2 regions of the Streptomyces sp. NPDC059567 genome follow, and region 1 is predicted to be linked to the other one. Evidence: riboswitches for the same ligand, from Rfam matches in the RefSeq annotation. Region 1 holds a riboswitch; the other holds the start of a gene.

Region 1 (5,450 bases):
CCACCGCTGTTCGGCACTCCGGCGCCGGCCTGAACCACCGCACCCGAAGCTCATCCGAAGCGTGCACGCCCCGCGGGCCGACCGGGCCGCGGGGCGCCGCGCTGCCCGAAAGCGCCCGAACGCCGCTGTCGAACACCCCGCCCCGTACGGACTAGCCCGCCAGGACTACCCCGAACCATCCGAAGAGACCGCCCAGTTGAGTTGAACCGCCCGCCCGGGTGATACGTCTTCATGCAGTAGGAAGAGCTGCCGTGAAATACCTGCGGATCGACGTCCGTAGGGGAACACTGGACCAACCGAACCGACAACGGGGGGCGGCCATGAGCACCGCATCGAGCCGCAGGACGACCGACACCACGACGCAGCGAAAGAACCCACCCATGTGCCAGCACCAGCCTGCCTGTCCCACCGCCCACTCCGCCGACCGGGAGGCGGCACGACTGATGGCGCACCACCCGGAGCAGGGCTGGAGCCTGCTGTGCAACGGAGTCCTGCTCTTCGAGGACACCGGTGAACTGCTGCCGGACGGCCAGATCATCGCCCCGCACCGCCCGCTGACGGCGGGCCGGGTGACGACCGCCGCCTGACGACAGGGCACGTCGGGCACCACACCGTACGAGGGAACACGCAAAGGGCCGGCCCGGAGAAGTCTCCGAACCGGCCCTGACTCATGCCCGGTTGCCGATGGCGCTCAGGCGGTGCTCACGCTCGCGCCCGTGTTCAGTTGTCGTACTCGTCCAGCGGCGGGCAGGAGCAGACCAGGTTGCGGTCACCGAACGCACCGTCGATCCGGCGCACCGGCGGCCAGTACTTGTCCGCGGCCGAGACACCGGCCGGGAAGACCGCCTCGTCGCGGGTGTACGCGTGGTTCCACTCGCCGCCCAGCGCCGCCGCGGTGTGCGGGGCGTTGCGCAGCGGGTTGTCGTCCGCCGGCCACTCGCCCGACGCGACCTTCTCGATCTCGTTCCGGATCGCGATCATCGTGTCGCAGAAGCGGTCGAGTTCGGTCAGGTCCTCGGACTCGGTCGGCTCGATCATCAGGGTGCCGGCCACCGGGAACGACATGGTCGGCGCGTGGAAGCCGTAGTCGATCAGACGCTTGGCGATGTCGTCGACGCTGACGCCGGTCGACTTGGAGAGCGGGCGCAGGTCGACGATGCACTCGTGGGCGACCAGGCCGGCCGGACCGGTGTAGAGCACCGGGTAGTGCGGCTCCAGGCGCTTGGCGATGTAGTTCGCCGCCAGGACGGCCACCTGCGTGGCGCGCTTGAGGCCCTCGCCACCCATCAGACGCACGTACGACCACGAGATCGGCAGGATGCCGGCCGAGCCCCACGGGGCGGCCGAGATCGGGCCGACGCCCGTCTCCGGGCCGGCGGTGGGCTGCAGCGGGTGGTTCGGCAGGTACGGCGCGAGGTGCGCGCGCACACCGACCGGGCCGACGCCCGGGCCGCCGCCGCCGTGCGGGATGCAGAACGTCTTGTGCAGGTTCAGGTGCGAGACGTCGCCGCCGAACTTGCCCGGCTTGGCCACTCCGACCAGCGCGTTGAGGTTGGCGCCGTCGACGTACACCTGACCGCCGGCGTCGTGGACCTCGGCGCAGATGTCGGCGACGTGCTCCTCGAACACACCGTGCGTGGACGGGTAGGTGATCATCAGCACGGACAGCTCGTCGCGGTACTGCTCGATCTTGGCGCGCAGGTCCGCGACGTCGACCTCGCCGTCGTCGGCGGTCTTGACGACGACGACCTTCATGCCGGCCATGACCGCGGACGCGGCGTTGGTGCCGTGCGCGGAGGACGGGATGAGGCAGACGGTGCGCTGCTCGTCGCCGTTGGCGCGGTGGTAGGCGCGGACGGCCAGCAGACCGGCCAGCTCGCCCTGCGAACCGGCGTTCGGCTGGATCGACACCTTGTCGTAGCCGGTGACCTCGGCGAGACGCTCCTCCAGCTCGGTGATGAGCGTGAGGTAGCCCTGCGCCTGCTCGACCGGGGCGAAGGGGTGGATCTGGCCGAACTCGGGCCAGGTCACCGGCTCCATCTCGGTGGTCGCGTTCAGCTTCATGGTGCAGGAGCCGAGCGGGATCATGCCGCGGTCGAGCGCGTAGTCGCGGTCGGCGAGCTTGCGCAGGTAGCGCAGCATCGACGTCTCGGAGCGGTGCGCGTGGAAGACCGGGTGGGTCAGGTACGCGTCCGAGCGCAGCAGCCCGGCGGGCACCGCGTCCTCGGTGGCGGCGTCCAGGGCCTCGATGTCGGCGTCGACACCGAAGGCGGCCCACACGGCGGCGAGCTGGGCGCGCCCGGTGGTCTCGTCGCAGGAGATCGACACGTGGTCGGCGTCGACGAGGTACAGGTTGACGCCCGTCTCGCGGGCGGCGGCGACGGCCTCGGCGGCCTTGCCGGGCACACGGACGGTGAGGGTGTCGAAGAAGTCGCCGTGGACGACCTCGACACCGCCGGCCTTCAGGCCCGCGGCGAGGATCGCCGCGTACCGGTGGGTGCGCTGCGCGATGCCCTTGAGGCCGTCGGGGCCGTGGTAGACGGCGTACATGCCGGCCATGACGGCGAGCAGCACCTGCGCGGTGCAGATGTTGCTGGTGGCCTTCTCGCGGCGGATGTGCTGCTCGCGGGTCTGCAGGGCGAGGCGGTACGCCCGGTTGCCGTCGGCGTCGACGGAGACGCCGACGAGGCGGCCCGGCAGGGAGCGGGCGTGCTTGTCCTGGACGGCCATGTAGCCGGCGTGCGGTCCGCCGAAGCCCATCGGGACACCGAAGCGCTGGGTGGTGCCGACGGCGATGTCGGCTCCGAGCGCACCGGGCGAGGTGAGCAGGGTCAGCGCGAGCAGGTCGGCGGCGACGGTGACGATCGCGCCGAGCTCGTGGGCGGCGTCGATCAGCGGCTTGATGTCGCGGACGGCACCGGAAGCACCCGGGTACTGGACGAGCAGACCGAAGACGCCGCGCTCGGCGATCTCGGCGGGGATGCCCTCGGACAGGTCCGCGACGACGACCTCGACACCGGTCGGCTCGGCGCGGGTCTCGATGACGGCGATGGTCTGCGGCAGGGCGTCGGCGTCGATGAGGAAGACACCGTTCTTGACCTTGCCGACGCGGCGGGAGAGCGCCATGGCTTCGGCGGCCGCGGTGCCCTCGTCGAGGAGGGATGCGCCGGAGGTGGGCAGACCGGTGAGGTCGGCGACCATGGTCTGGAAGTTGAGCAGCGCCTCCAGACGGCCCTGCGAGATCTCCGGCTGGTAGGGCGTGTACGCCGTGTACCAGGCCGGGTTCTCCATGACGTTGCGGAGGATCACCGGCGGGGTGAAGGTGCCGTAGTACCCGAGGCCGATCATCGGGGCGAGGACCTGGTTGCGGTCGGCGAGCTCACGCAGCTCGGCGAGGACCTCGGCCTCGGTACGGGCAGAGGGCAGACCGAGCGCCTCGGCGTTCTTGATCACGTCCGGCACGGCGGCGTCCGTGAGCTCGTCGAGGGAGCCGTAGCCGACCTGCGCGAGCATCTTGGCCCGTGCTTCGGCGTCGGGCCCGATGTGCCGCTGCTCGAACGGGATGCCCTGTTCGAGTTCGGAGAGCGGAATGCGGTTGGCGGTCATGTACGGAGGCCTCCTGGTCGTCACGACCTGCGAGGGGCACCAACGGCGCGGGTGCCCGGACGGCCTCCCCCTCTGTCATCTCAACCTGAGAGCTTCACCGGCACGCCGAAGGGGCTCGCCGGCTTTCACCGTCGGTGAGAGCGGATGCCGTCGGACGTCCGCCCTGCTTTCCAGAGTGACCTCGTCCGTGCGGTACAGGGGCCTGAGAGATTCCGGGGAGGATTTGCTCCTTCGGCGCCTCCGAAAGGTTTCTCCGGAGGACTCTCCCGCACAGGGTCGACAGCCACAGCCAGCCTACCAGCGAGGTTCCGGAAGACATCGCTCAAGTGGCCGACATCGCAGATGTGCACTTTCGTAGTCTTTGTAGAGCAGTGCGACCCGTTGGAGGGACCGTGCAGACCGACATCGATCCGCGCAGCCTGATCGGCCGCAAGGCGTACGACCGCGACGGACACAAGATCGGCACCGTGGACGAGGTGTACCTGGACGACGCGACCGGCGTCCCGGAGTGGGCCGCAGTCCGCACAGGCCTCTTCAGCCGGGACGCTTTCGTCCCCCTGGAACCGAGCGAGCTGGCCAAGGACGGCCTCCACATCCCGTACGAGCGGTCCCTGATCAAGGACGCCCCGGACTTCGGCGTGGGCCGCCACCTCTCCCCCGAACAGGAGCTCCAGCTCTACCGCCACTACGACATCTCCCTCCCCCCACCACCCCCGGACCGGGACTTCGGCCGTCTGGCGGGCCAGGAGGAGGCCTGACGGCTCCGCGCCGCACCGGCGAGCGAAGCGCGACGGAGGCACCCCCTGGCGAAGCTCAGGGGGAGGACAAGCCCGGCCGAAGGCCGGGCGCACCCCCCACCAGCGGCAGCGGCTCCCCCGTTTCCAGCTCCGGGTCGTCCACGAGGAACGTCCTCACCCGCCCCGGCGCCGACCCGGGCTCCTCGAAGCGCACGGTGACCCGTCCCACCCCGCTGCCCTGCACCCATCCGGCGCCGTACACCGCATGCCGTACGTCGTGCCCGGGCGACCACCGCCGCTCGACGGGAGCCTCCGGCTCCGGGGCCACCTCCGCGGGTGAAGTCTCCCCGGCCCTCTCCCCCGGCTCCTCCGCCTCCGCCTCCGCCGCCTGCGCGAACAGATCCTCCTGCGTGTAGTCCGCGAGCCCGCTCACCCCCACACCGAGCAGCCGGACCCCGCCCGTCGTGTCGACCCCCTCGAGCAGCCGCCCCGCGGCCTCCCGCACCACCACCGTGTCGTCCGTCGGCCCCCTCAGCGTCTCGGAACGCGTCAGCGTCGAGAAGTCGAACCGCCGCACCTTGAGCACGATCGTCCGCCCCGAGTGACCCGACGCCCGCAGCCTCCCCACGCACCGCTCGGCGAGCCGCTCCACCTCCATCCGGATCCGTACCCGGTCGTGCAGGTCCACGTCGAAGGTGTCCTCCACCGACACCGACTTCGTGTCCCTCTCGGCCACCACGGGCCGATCGTCGTAGCCCTGGGCCATGAGGTACAGGGACGCCCCGTGCGCCCGCCCAAGGAGCCGTACAAGCTCGTCCTCGCCCGCTTCCGCCAGGTCCGACACCGTCGTCATCCCGGCCCGCCGCAGGTGCTCCCCGGTGGCCGGCCCGACGCCCGGCAGGATCCGCACCGACTTCGGCCCCAGCAGCTCTCGCTCGGTGCCCGGCTCGATCAGCACCAGCCCGTCCGGTTTCGCCTCCTCCGAGGCGATCTTCGCCAGCATCTTGGACCCGGCGAGCCCCACCGACCCCGTCAGCCCCGTCGTGGCGAGAATGTCCTTGCGCAGCCGCTCACCGGCCTCCCGCGCGCTCTCGCTGTCGTCGGCCA
Region 2 (5,450 bases), on a different contig from region 1:
GCGCGTCGAGCGGGGCGTTGCGGTCGACGCCGTCCCAGGTGGCGAGCTGGACGCCGACGAAGAGCACCGGCTCGGTGCCCTCGACGCTCGCCAGGGCGCGGCGCGCGCTGACGACGACGCCGGTGGCCTCGAACTCGGCGGAGGCGGCGGCGAGGAAGTCGACGGGGTCGTCCTGCCAGTCGGGCTCGAAGAGCCGGACGCGGCCGCCGCTCGCGGGGCCGTCCAGCGGAGTGCGGCCGACCCGGCAGAGCTCGGCGACGGCGGGCGGGGGCAGCGGGGCGCCGACGGTGCCGCCGGGGTTCACGGCGATGCCGAGCTGCGGGGGCAGACCGCGGGCGAAGTCGCGTGCGGGGGCGACGGTGAACGACATGTGAGCACCGACACAGGCCAGGAACTGCTGCTCGGAGCTGAAGACGGGGACGTACGGCAGTCCGTCGATCTCCATCGTGGGCAGATCGAGGTCCCGGCTCTCGGGGGTGCCGCCGTTGGGGAGGGGCACCCAGACGGGGCTCCGTCCGAGCACCTCGACGAGGCGGCCGCCGGCCGCGGGGTTGCCGAGCGAGGCGGCCAGCACCTCTTCGAGCTCATTGCCCGGCCATGTGACGTCCACGCTTCTCGGTTCCCCTTCTCGCGCGCCCTGGTCGCGTCTCGCACGCCCTGGTCGTGGCGCCCTCGGGGCAGAACCCTAACGCCGCCCTGGCGCCGCCGTGGCCAAAAGCGCACGGAGCACCCCGGTCCGGATATCCCGGAACGGCTCGAAGCGACGCGGCCGCCGGGCGCTCGGCCGGTGCCGTCGGCGGCGCTCCGTCGGTGCGGACGCCGTCAGTCCTTGTTGCGGAAGGTGATCCTGCGCAGGGCGCCCGCCGCGTCCCTGTCGAGGAGGGTCGCCGAGGAGCAGCCCCGGGGCAGACGGCCGGACTCCACGGAGCTCAGCAGGCGGCCGACGGCCCGGCGGTGCCGGGCGAAGGCGTACCCGGACACGCCTCGGCCGCGCTCGCGCTGCCCCTCCCGCGCGGCGGCCGGGGTGACGTCGAGCAGGACCAGGTGCAGGGCACCGCCCCGCCGGCGGGCCTCGCGCGCGAGCCAGTTCCGCACCCAGGACTGGGTGCCGCAGTCGTGGACGACCACGCTCCGCCCCGAGCGCAGCGCCCGGCGCAGCCCGGCGTAGTGGGCGATACGGGCCAGCGGGCGGTAGACGGCGTACGGCAGGAAGCGGGGCAGTCGTGCTTCCCAGCGCTCGCGGGCGTCCTGCGAATCGATGCCCAGGCCCTCGGCCGCGCGTCGCATGAGCGTCGACTTGCCGCTGCCGGGCAGCCCGGAGACCACGACGAGGTCACCGGCGGCGAAGGAGAGCACGCGGGGGCCGCGGCCGCCGCGCTCGCGCAGATCGCGCAGCAGAGGCACGGCGGAGCCGCGCCTGCGGGTCCTGGCCCGGGCGCGCGGGGACGGTATCCCCGTCCCTGTGGCGTAGGCGCCGGTGTGCTGGAACGTCATCGCTTCTCCCCCAGTCGGGTTCCCGGGAACCCTTGCCCACAAAGTGTAAAGAAGCGGTAATGAGGCACAAGCGATTTGCCGATCAGACCCCTCGTGCAATGATGTGCGCGCCAAGCGCACACAACCTCATACCGGCCGCTCGAATCCGCGCGGGAGAGTCCCGGAACCACCACGGTGGGCCCCGGGCGCCGAAGGAGCAAGACCCTCCCTTGAATCTCTCAGGCCCCGTACCGCGTGGATGAGGCAGATCTGAAAAGCGGGCGCACAGTCGCGCCCCACCCAAGGTGCAAGCCGAGGATGCCCTCGGTGAACCTCTCAGGTTCCATGACAGATGGGGAGGATCGTCCTCGTCCGTCATGATTTTTCTGCCTTGGGACCCGGGAGCCACACCCATGAGCACTGCCGCCCCCCGTCTGACCGCCCTCGATGCGCTGCATCGCTCCCTGGGCGCGACCATGACCGACTTCGCCGGCTGGGACATGCCGCTGCGTTACGGCAGCGAGCGCGACGAGCACAACGCCGTCCGCGCCAAGGCGGGCCTCTTCGACCTCTCCCACATGGGCGAGATCACCGTCACCGGCCCGCAGGCCGTCGAGCTCCTCGACTTCGCCCTGGTCGGCAACATCTCCACGGTGGGCCTGGGCCGCGCGCGCTACACGATGATCTGCCAGGAGGACGGCGGCATCCTCGACGACCTGATCGTGTACCGCCTCGGCGAGACGGAGTACATGGTCGTCGCCAATGCCTCCAACGCGCAGATCGTCCTCGACGCGCTGACCGAGCGCGCGGGCGGCTTCGACGCCGAGGTGCGGGACGACCGTGACGCGTACGCCCTGATCGCCGTCCAGGGCCCGGAGTCCCCCGGCATCCTGAAGTCGATCACCGACGCCGACCTGGACGGTCTGAAGTACTACGCCGGCCTCCCGGGCACGGTCGCCGGGGTCCCCGCGCTGATCGCCCGTACCGGCTACACCGGCGAGGACGGCTTCGAGCTGTTCCTGAAGCCCGAGCACGCCGAGGGCGTCTGGAAGGCGCTGACCGAGGCGGGCGCGCCGGTCGGCCTGATCCCCTGCGGCCTGTCCTGCCGCGACACGCTCCGCCTGGAGGCGGGGATGCCGCTGTACGGGCACGAGCTGACCACCTCCCTCACCCCCTTCGACGCGGGCCTCGGCCGGGTCGTGAAGTTCGAGAAGACGACCAACGACGGCGACTTCGTCGGCCGCAAGGCGCTGGAGGCCGCCGCCGAGCGCGCCGCCTCCAACCCGCCGCGCAAGCTCGTCGGCCTGATCGCCGAGGGCCGCCGCGTCCCGCGGGCGGGCTTCTCCGTCGTCGTGAACGGCGAGGTCGTCGGCGAGGTCACCTCCGGTGCCCCGTCCCCCACCCTCGGAAAGCCGATCGCCATGGCGTACGTGGACGCGGCGCACGCCGAGCCCGGCACGCAGGGTGTAGGTGTGGACATCCGCGGCACCCACGAGCCGTACGAGGTCGTGGCGCTGCCGTTCTACAAGCGCCAGAAGTGACGCATCCGTCTCGCTCCGTGTCTCACCCCGCAAGACCCACGTTCATCAGCACTCCCTCGATCCAGGAGAATCAGGTCATGAGCAACCCCCAGCAGCTGCGCTACACCAAGGAGCACGAGTGGCTGTCGGCCGCCGAGGACGGCGTCGCGACGGTCGGCATCACGGAGTTCGCGGCCAACGCGCTCGGTGACGTCGTCTACGCCCAGCTCCCGGAGGTCGGTGACACGGTGACCGCGGGCGAGACCTGCGGTGAGCTGGAGTCGACCAAGTCCGTCAGCGACCTGTACTCCCCGGTCACCGGTGAGGTCGTGGCGGCCAACCAGGACGTGGTGGACGACCCGTCGCTGGTGAACACCGCTCCGTTCGAGGGTGGCTGGCTGTTCAAGGTGCGCGTCACGGGTGAGCCGGACGACCTGCTCACCGCCGATGCGTACGCCGAGTTCTCCGCCGGGAACTGAGACCCCTTAGGGATCTATTCATGTCTGTGCTGAACACCCCTCTTCACGAGCTGGACCCGGACGTCGCCGCCGCCGTCGACGCCGAGCTCCACCGCCAGCAGTCCACCCTCGAGATGATCGCCTCGGAGAACTTCGCTCCGGTCGCGGTCATGGAGGCACAGGGCTCCGTTCTCACCAACAAGTACGCCGAGGGCTACCCGGGCCGCCGCTACTACGGTGGCTGCGAGCACGTCGACGTCGCCGAGCAGATCGCGATCGACCGGATCAAGGACCTGTTCGGCGCCGAGTACGCCAACGTCCAGCCGCACTCCGGTGCCTCCGCGAACCAGGCCGCGCTCTTCGCGATCGCCCAGCCCGGCGACACGATCCTCGGCCTGGACCTGGCCCACGGCGGTCACCTGACCCACGGCATGCGCCTGAACTTCTCGGGCAAGCAGTTCAACGTGGTCGCGTACCACGTGGACGACGCCGGCCTGGTCGACATGGCCGAGGTGGAGCGCCTGGCCAAGGAGCACCGCCCCAAGGTGATCATCGCGGGCTGGTCCGCCTACCCGCGCCAGCTGGACTTCGCCGAGTTCCGTCGGATCGCCGACGAGGTCGAGGCGTACCTGTGGGTCGACATGGCCCACTTCGCGGGCCTGGTCGCGGCCGGTCTGCACCCGAACCCCGTCGAGTACGCGGACGTGGTGACCTCCACCACGCACAAGACGCTCGGCGGCCCGCGCGGCGGCATCATCCTCGCGAAGAAGGAGTTCGCGAAGAAGCTGAACTCCTCGGTCTTCCCCGGTTTCCAGGGCGGCCCGCTGGAGCACGTGATCGCGGCCAAGGCCGTCTCCTTCAAGGTCGCGGCCTCGGAGGAGTTCAAGGAGCGTCAGCAGCGCACGCTGGACGGCGCCCGGATCCTCGCCGAGCGTCTGGTCCAGGACGACGTCACCGCGCACGGTGTCTCGGTCCTGTCCGGCGGCACGGACGTGCACCTGGTCCTGGTCGACCTGCGCAACTCGGAGCTGGACGGCCAGCAGGCCGAGGACCGTCTCCACGAGGTCGGCATCACGGTCAACCGGAACGCGATCCCGAACGACCCGCGTCCGCCGATGGTCACCTCGGGTCTGCGCATCGGTACGCCGGCGCTCGCGACCCGTGGTTTCGGCGACGAGGACTTCCGTGAGGTGGCCGACGTCATCGCGGAGACCCTGAAGCCCGGCTTCGACGCCGAGGCGCTGAAGGCCCGGGTGTCCGCGCTTGCGGAGAAGCACCCGCTGTACCCCGGCCTGAAGTAATTTCGTACGCTTTAGTTCCAGCTTCATTCGTACGAATGCTCCGGGGCACCGCGCACACTGGACAGTGAGCGCGGTGCCCCACCCCCTTTTCCTGCTGTTCTGCACCACCCCGGCAGACAACGGCGTCTAGCCCCCCACAAGGAGTTCCCCGTGGCCATCTCGGTCTTCGACCTGTTCTCGATCGGTATCGGCCCGTCGAGCTCCCACACGGTGGGCCCCATGCGCGCGGCCCGGATGTTCGCCCGCCGGCTGAAGAACGAGGGGCTCCTCGCGCACACCGCCTCGATACGCGCGGAGCTGTACGGCTCGCTGGGCGCGACGGGGCACGGCCACGGCACGCCGAAGGCCGTCCTGCTGGGCCTGGAGGGCAGCTCCCCGCGCACCGTCGACGTCGAGACGGCGGACGACGAGGTCGAGCGCATCAAGTCCAGCGGCAGGATCAACCTGCTGGGGGCGCACGAGATCCCCTTCGACTTCGACGAGGACCTGATCCTGCACCGCCGCAAGGCGCTGCCGTACCACGCCAACGGCATGACGATCTTCGCGTACGACGCGGAGGGCGCTCTGGTCCTGGAGAAGACGTACTACTCGGTCGGCGGCGGCTTCGTCGTGGACGAGGACGCGGTCCAGGGCGAGAACCCGATCGTCCCGGACGACACCGTCCTGAAGTACCCCTTCCGTACGGGCGACGAGCTGCT

The links. A riboswitch is a leader RNA that binds a small molecule or an ion and turns the genes downstream of it on or off. The one in region 1 is predicted to bind glycine.
Region 2: another riboswitch for glycine. It lies ahead of gcvT (glycine cleavage system aminomethyltransferase GcvT); the one in region 1 lies ahead of gcvP (aminomethyl-transferring glycine dehydrogenase).

Annotation. Positions count from the first base shown of each region.
Region 1 covers NZ_JBHWBS010000073.1:9,506-14,955, reverse strand. The annotation lists gene ACFVZW_RS26625 (hypothetical protein) at 1-33, shown strand, start outside; gene ACFVZW_RS26620 (DUF5999 family protein) at 381-587, shown strand; gene gcvP (aminomethyl-transferring glycine dehydrogenase) at 721-3,606, opposite strand; glycine riboswitch at 3,787-3,885, opposite strand; gene ACFVZW_RS26610 (PRC-barrel domain-containing protein) at 3,999-4,364, shown strand; gene ACFVZW_RS26605 (DNA polymerase IV) at 4,420-5,450, opposite strand, start outside.
Region 2 covers NZ_JBHWBS010000033.1:63,161-68,610, forward strand. The annotation lists gene ACFVZW_RS17340 (enhanced serine sensitivity protein SseB) at 1-610, opposite strand, end outside; gene ACFVZW_RS17345 (AAA family ATPase) at 823-1,494, opposite strand; glycine riboswitch at 1,635-1,737, shown strand; gene gcvT (glycine cleavage system aminomethyltransferase GcvT) at 1,887-3,014, shown strand; gene gcvH (glycine cleavage system protein GcvH) at 3,092-3,472, shown strand; gene glyA (serine hydroxymethyltransferase) at 3,493-4,752, shown strand; gene ACFVZW_RS17365 (L-serine ammonia-lyase) at 4,903-5,450, shown strand, end outside.